Regions from separate parts of the Marinomonas algicola genome, predicted to be linked through region 2. Evidence: riboswitches for the same ligand, from Rfam matches in the RefSeq annotation. Region 2 holds a riboswitch; the other holds the start of a gene.

Region 1 (3,421 bases), 410 kb from region 2:
ACCTACGGGTACGAAACCAACGTTCTGGTACAAAGAAATTGCGGGTAAATTCGATTCCCTCACTTCTAATATAAACTGAGAGACATGACGGCCCATCATCTCATCAAACCACTGTTCAATTAATTGTTTAGCGTAACCAAGTCGACGACATTCTGGGTGGACAACAATTAGCTCAAGCTCCGATTCATCTAGTACAACTGACGCCGTAAGCCAAGCGAAAATACTTTGCTCTTTATCATCCGCAATAACCCAATTACTTCGGGACTCAAGAGCGTCTTTAATTAATTTTTTCCCCCATGGGTTCTCATTGGATGCTTTATCCAACACATCAATTCCATTAAGATCCTCAACCAACGCCTTACGAATCATACTTGCAGTACCTTTTGCATTTCCACCCATGCCTCCCGCTTCAGTTCAGGAATTCGGTATAGCTCAGGCAAACTGACTATATTGGCACGAGGTAAAGAAACAACCTTAGAGTCAACAGGTAACGCCGACACAACGTGCTGTATTTGAGCACCTGCCACGATTAAAATAGGCGCCTCAACGCCGTCTAAATACCGCTCAATAAAACTGTCTAATGCACTTAACATCCAATCCGTTCTGTCAACAAAATAAGGATTAGTTAATTTGTCTGGCCATGAAAATTTCGAGGAAACCCATTCATCGGTTGTTTGTTTCAATAGCGCTTGTGACATTTTCAATGCTAACCGCTCAATCTCATTAAACGCATCAAATGCTCTCGGAACTTGGGTCAATAGAAGCAAACGCTTTTCAACAACATAAAGCTGAACGCTAAAATCATGCGAAAGTTTTTCATCGAATACAGACAACGGTGCAATTTCTACCGCATATTCTTCGATAGGTTGCAAATCTTCGACAATAACAGAGGAATTAGTTAGCAGCTCTTCTTTAAGACCTGCCACCGTCTTTTGAGTCACTTCAGGATCTTTGCTTAGAACGGCAGGAGCCCTAAAACCAAACCCAGCACTGGCTACCGAGTCCGCTTTCTTATCAAGGTTAAACGATTGATTTGAATCGAAACTCCATGGAGAGATAGGTCGAGATAACACAACGACATTGGCTACGGATGATTTGGGTAGCCAATGAACAATTCCCATTTTTTCTAAGCAATACGCTTGCTGTACTGAGTTATTTTGCATTCGCTTGTACATTACCCTCAAATTCAAGAAAGCACAGGGAAAAACACAATTCCCACATCACAAAGGAGGCATTTCGATAAAAAATAGTCGCTGCAACTACTTTAGTGACTATGCAGAAACCTATAATAGCAGCATATGCATCTAGACGAGTAATGGATCTTAGGTAATTGCATAACTTTCATAATGAGTGGATGACTTTTCATAACCATCATTAAAAAAAGCCGCTATAATCCTCAGCTCTATGTCGCAAGGTGCTTTTTCAAAGTGAAACGGGAAAACAGTGAAAGTCTGTTACTGCCCCCGCAACAGTAAATTGGCCTTTCACGCCAACAGTCTGGAGACCGGCCTTACGTCACCTTAATACATTACACGGGTGTGTGTAATTGATGGAGAATCATAAAATGCATATTGAACCAGAACTCGTTACTGGCGCAAAACTACTCTTAAGCTACGCGACCGCTACGGTCTCATTTGGCCTGATTGCTAGAGCGTCGCTCCAAGCCATTAAACAAGATGGCTTAAACACACTGCTCATCCGCAGTCTTATGTCAGTAATGGCTGTGTTTGTGTTTTTTGAACTCTTTATACATCACCCTGTTGGCGTCTCTGAAGTCCACTTAATTTTAGGTTCTTCTCTTTTCTTATTGCTCGGACCCGCCGCCGCCGGATTAGGATTAGCTGGAGGGCTCTTAATTCAAGGCGCGTTTTTTGCGCCTATCGATCTGCCACAATACGGCATGAACGTAACAACCTTGATATTACCCCTCTTCGCCATGTCAGAGCTGGCTAAACGCATCATCCCCAGAAAGACTAAATATATTGATTTAAGCTATTCTCAAACATTAAAATTATCTTTCGCCTATCAAGGCGGCATTATTGCATGGGTGGCATTTTGGGCGGTTTATGGCCAAGGTTTTGAAGCCAGTAACCTTTCATCCGTTGCAACCTTTGGTGCGGCGTATTTTAGTGTAATACTACTCGAACCTGTAGTAGATCTTGGACTTTTAGCTTTAGCCAAAACACTGAGCCACTTCCGCTTTGTTACTCTCTTTGAAAAACGACTGTATTCTACCCAAGAGTAATCAATTTAGAATCTTATTAAAGGAACCCTATGAATTTATCAACGTTTTTTTCAGCCGCCGTTATCTCGGCTACCGCCCTATTTACCACTCAATCTAGCGCGAATGACGTGACTTTACCTGACTTAAATGGCCAGGTAATCGTTGCCGTCACCGAAAATGCTTATACCCCCCTAAACTTTATTGACCCAAAGACGGGTAACGGCATTGGTTGGGAATACGACGCTTTTAACGAGATTGCTCACCGACTCAATGCAAAAGTAGATTGGCAGTTGAGCAGCTGGGATTCTATGATACAAGCGGTAAAACAAGGTCAGTTTGACGTTGGTATGGATGGCATCACCATCAATGATGAACGTAAAAAAGAAATCGACTTTTCTATGCCTTACATGGTGTCTCAACAATTCATGTTGGTCAGAGAAGATGAAGGGCGTTTTGAGGAGCATACTGGCTTTGCTAACAACAGCGATTTATTAATTGGGGCTCAACCAGGCACAACTAACTTTTATGTCGCTGTTTACAATGTTTTAGATGGCGATGAGAACAACAGTCGAATCCAATTATTTGAAACGTTCGGCGCGTCTGTTCAAGCATTAAAAAGTGGTGATGTAGACATGGTGCTAATGGACGCCTCATCGGCAAAAGGTTATATGGGAGCAAATCCAGGCATTTTTAAAATCATTGGCGAGCCTCTTGGAACCGAGGAATTCGGCTTTATTCTAACGCCTGGATCAAAATTAACGGACGCCATTAATGCCGCTATAGTCAGCATGAAAGAAGATGGAACACTAGAAGCGCTTAATCAAAAATGGTTTTTTGATTACCAACACTAATCCTTTCCACACTTTCTAACAGTAGGCCATTTTTAATAAATGGCCTACGCTATTAGGCATTATGATTAAAAAACGTTCTTTATCAACTCTTCCTTGGTGGCTGCTTTTCACGGTTATTATCGGCTTACTATTAAGCTGGAACATTGTTTCCGATCAAAACTACACTCAGATATTTAACACATTAAGCAAAGGTTTATGGACAACCATAAGCGTCACTCTGATCGCTTTTATGCTGGCCACCCTAGTTGGGCTTGTCGTTGCACTCGCTGGCTTCTCACGCTTTTCTCTTATTCGACAAGTTGCCACTTTTTATGTGGAAATTATTCGAGGCATCCCTGTCCTGGTT
Region 2 (3,421 bases):
CTCGTGCGGCTTCTATGGCGGCATTTAAAGCTAACAAATTAGTTTGTTCTGAAATGGAACTGATTTCACCGATGATGCCACCGATTTGTTGAGTACGACTTTCAAGATCGCGAATTTGATCAACCGACGTATTCACCGTTGTTGCAATTTTATCTATTTCTGTCGCGGTTTTTTCAACGATGTCTCGACCTTGTTTCGCGTATTCTGCCGTCGTCTCCGAGTTCTTTTCGGTTTTGGAAGCCACCGCTGCGACTTGATCGATGCGTTCTCTCATTGATTCAAGACGTTGAGCGGTCATCTTAGTTAGCTCAGACAATTCAACCGTTCTAGACAGAACCTGAGTATTACCATTGGCAACATCGCTGATTTGAGCCGCTACATTGTTTGATGAGCTGACAATGGTTCGTACAATGCTCGTTAGCTTTATTCCCATAGCAGATAAAGAGTCCATTACTGAGCCCGCTATATAGTCTTCTTCTTTTATTATTAAATGACCCTCAGAAAATTCTTTGATTTTTGTTTGAGCTTCAATCGGTTCACCGCCTAATGAGAGACGAATACTACGCGCAATTAACAGGGCTATAATAAGAGATACCACCACGGAAAAGGAGCCTAAAATAAGCATCAGGTTTTCAAAGCCACCTGTGACGGCTCGTGCTTTTGGTGTCGCAATTTGGTTTTGTTTTTCTTGGTAGTCTATGAATTCATTAATAACGTTTAGATATTGAATAAAGGCGGGACGAATTTGATCTAACATGATGGCCGTCACTGGTTCGTTACGACGTGATAATTGAAGTACTTCTTCTACCATAGGTAACGTGCGTTTCTTGATGTTATCAATGCGCTTTAGAATGTCTTTTTCTGTCTCTGAAAAAGCCACGCCTTGCTGCAATAATCTATTCATATCTTGTTCAGCGGCGTTATAGAAATCTTCTAAACGTCGGATTTCTTGCTCTAAGAGGTCAATTTCTTGTGCACTTCTTGCTATTCCTACATCGCGAATTGCAATAGCACGATCATGAACACTGCCACGGTAATTAATCGCATATCTTTGCTTAACCGAATTAATATCGGTAATTTCGGCAAGGGTTCTGTCAATGAAGTTAACGTTTCGGATACCTAACGTAACCAATACCATCATAATTAGAATGATAATTCCAAAACCAGTGATCAACTTTGTTCTAACCGAGCTGTTTGAGAAAAAACCCATCGTTATCCCCTCTATCTAAATTATTTTAATGTTAGCAACGATTGCTTATTTGCTTAAAATTGTCTGGAAAATGTCTTTCTTAAGACAGGTTTTCTTACCCTTAAAAGTGGTTAGTGGTTAGCACTACCGTTTACATTTATTTGTGTAACGATAAAACGGTACCATCGTCAGAACGAATGTAGCGTGATTATTACTCTTGAAAGTACTATTACTGATTCTGTGAATCGTGTTTCTAGGTTGAAATCCTCTGTTTTTAAGAGCGTACACTTTATGCCTCTTAATTCATACCTCCGAAAAGTACGTATCTAGTCCACAAATGGACCATTTTTAGTGCGGTGGTGCTTATGAGATCAACGCATTATTGAAAGTGCTCTGATGTTTCTTTTGAAAGAGTGACCAATACCTACAAAGGCTGTCTCAACGCGTATATTTTTATAAGTAACGAGGAAGAGCTCTGACCCTTATTAGATTTATGGTAGAGTACGCGCCGTTACAGGTTGTTAGCGTGTCGTTAACAACAATAGGGAAGTCAGTGAAACTCTGACGCTGCCCCCGCAACGGTAAAAAAGTCACACTTTGTCACACGGCCACTGTGGTTCATCATGGGAAGGCGACAAAGCTTGCGTTAGCAACTTTTGAGTCCGGAGACCTGCCTGTAACGGGGGGTTCCGCGTAATAAGCTGGAACCAATATGTCACCACTGTGCGGGCGTGCGCAGTGCAACGGTAGACTCGACTTATGATTACTCAATTAACTCCTCCGGCGTTCACGAAATCCATCGTGGCGCTTAGTATTATCTCAGCTACGGCGCTTCAAGCGGACGTCGCAACGGCTGACGCATTACCTTTAAAGCCCTTGGTGGTTACCGCAACCTCAACGCCTTTAGAAACCGCCGACACACTGTCGTCCGTTACGGTCATTACTCGTGAAGAAATTAACGCTCAACAAGCGCAAGAAATGAGCGAGCTGTTAGCCGCTCAACCAGGTGTAGATATTAGCTCGAACGGTGGTTATGGCAAAGCGAACAGTGTTTACATGCGCGGTGCCAGTGCTGAATCGACTAAATTTTTATTGGACGGCATTCCTTTGTATTCAGCCACCTCTGGCGGCGCGCCGTTTGAAAATATTCCAACTTCATTAATTGATCGTTTGGAAATTGTACGTGGCCCGAAAGCGACCTTATACGGCGCTGATGCTGTGGGTGGGGTAATCCAAGCGTTTTTACCTGAGGCAGGTGATGAAAAACAATTGGATGTGTCTATAGGAGGCGGGTCGTTCGACACGAAAACGGCCGACGCCACGCTGTCGGGTGCCAGTAATCACTCTCAATACCTTTTGTCAGTAGGAAGTTTTAAAACCGACGGTGATATTATCAAAGAAGGCGAAGGTGAGCAGGGTTACGAGAACGAAAACCTATTGCTTAACCTTGGGCACAAATTTGCCAGCGGGGCACGTATAAGCGGTTTGATTATGAACAGCGAAGGGCGTAATCATTATGTCGGTGATGAAAACGATTACCAAGTACAAGTGATTGGCTTAGGTGTAAGCGTGCCAGTATTAGAAGACTGGGATACCGAGCTAAAATTGTCCCAGACGCGTAATGAAAGTACCACTCTGTCTTCGGGTGATAAATACGATACTAAAACGCAAACCGCTCGCTGGAGCAACACCATTTGGTCTGGCGACCATGAGTTTGTAGTCGGCGCAGAGACGTCGGAAGACCGCATTGAGGTGACACGTTATCAAGCACCAGATCGACGTAATGAGGCCGCCTTTGCTCAATCCCTGTTTGACTTTGGTTCAACCAGTTTACAGCTTAATATCCGTCAAGATCACAACAGTGCTTACGGTGATTCTACAACGGGTGGCATTGCAGCAGGTTACAAATTAGATGAGATTCATACGGTACGAGCCAGCTATGGCAAAGCCTTTGAAGCGCCTACGTTTAATGATTTATATTATCCCAACAGTGGTGATCCGACGCTGAAGGCAACGAAATCTGAAACCCTTGAATTGGGCATTCGAGCCGACCATGATGCCATGTTTTGGGATGCCGCTGTGTTTGATGCGTCCTATGGCGATATGGTGATATGGTCAAACTACACAGGGTCTTGGGCGGCGTATAATGTGGACTCTAAAGTACAGGGCGTCGAACTTGCGTCTGGTATTACTTTAGATCAATGGCAGCTCAGGGCGGCGTTTACTTGGCTC

Evidence for each region. Region 2 has a riboswitch for cobalamin ahead of IEZ33_RS00370 (TonB-dependent receptor domain-containing protein). Riboswitches for the same ligand answer to the same signal wherever they lie in the genome.
Region 1: another riboswitch for cobalamin. It lies ahead of IEZ33_RS02330 (energy-coupling factor ABC transporter permease); the one in region 2 lies ahead of IEZ33_RS00370 (TonB-dependent receptor domain-containing protein).

Annotation. Positions count from the first base shown of each region.
Region 1 is NZ_CP061941.1:497,563-500,983, reverse strand. Features, by position in the region: gene rimI (ribosomal protein S18-alanine N-acetyltransferase) at 1-369, opposite strand, end outside; gene IEZ33_RS02335 (hypothetical protein) at 366-1,163, opposite strand; cobalamin riboswitch at 1,396-1,527, shown strand; gene IEZ33_RS02330 (energy-coupling factor ABC transporter permease) at 1,565-2,245, shown strand; gene IEZ33_RS02325 (transporter substrate-binding domain-containing protein) at 2,275-3,075, shown strand; gene IEZ33_RS02320 (amino acid ABC transporter permease) at 3,137-3,421, shown strand, end outside.
Region 2 is NZ_CP061941.1:84,123-87,543, forward strand. Features, by position in the region: gene IEZ33_RS00365 (methyl-accepting chemotaxis protein) at 1-1,210, opposite strand, end outside; cobalamin riboswitch at 1,688-1,881, shown strand; gene IEZ33_RS00370 (TonB-dependent receptor domain-containing protein) at 1,949-3,421, shown strand, end outside.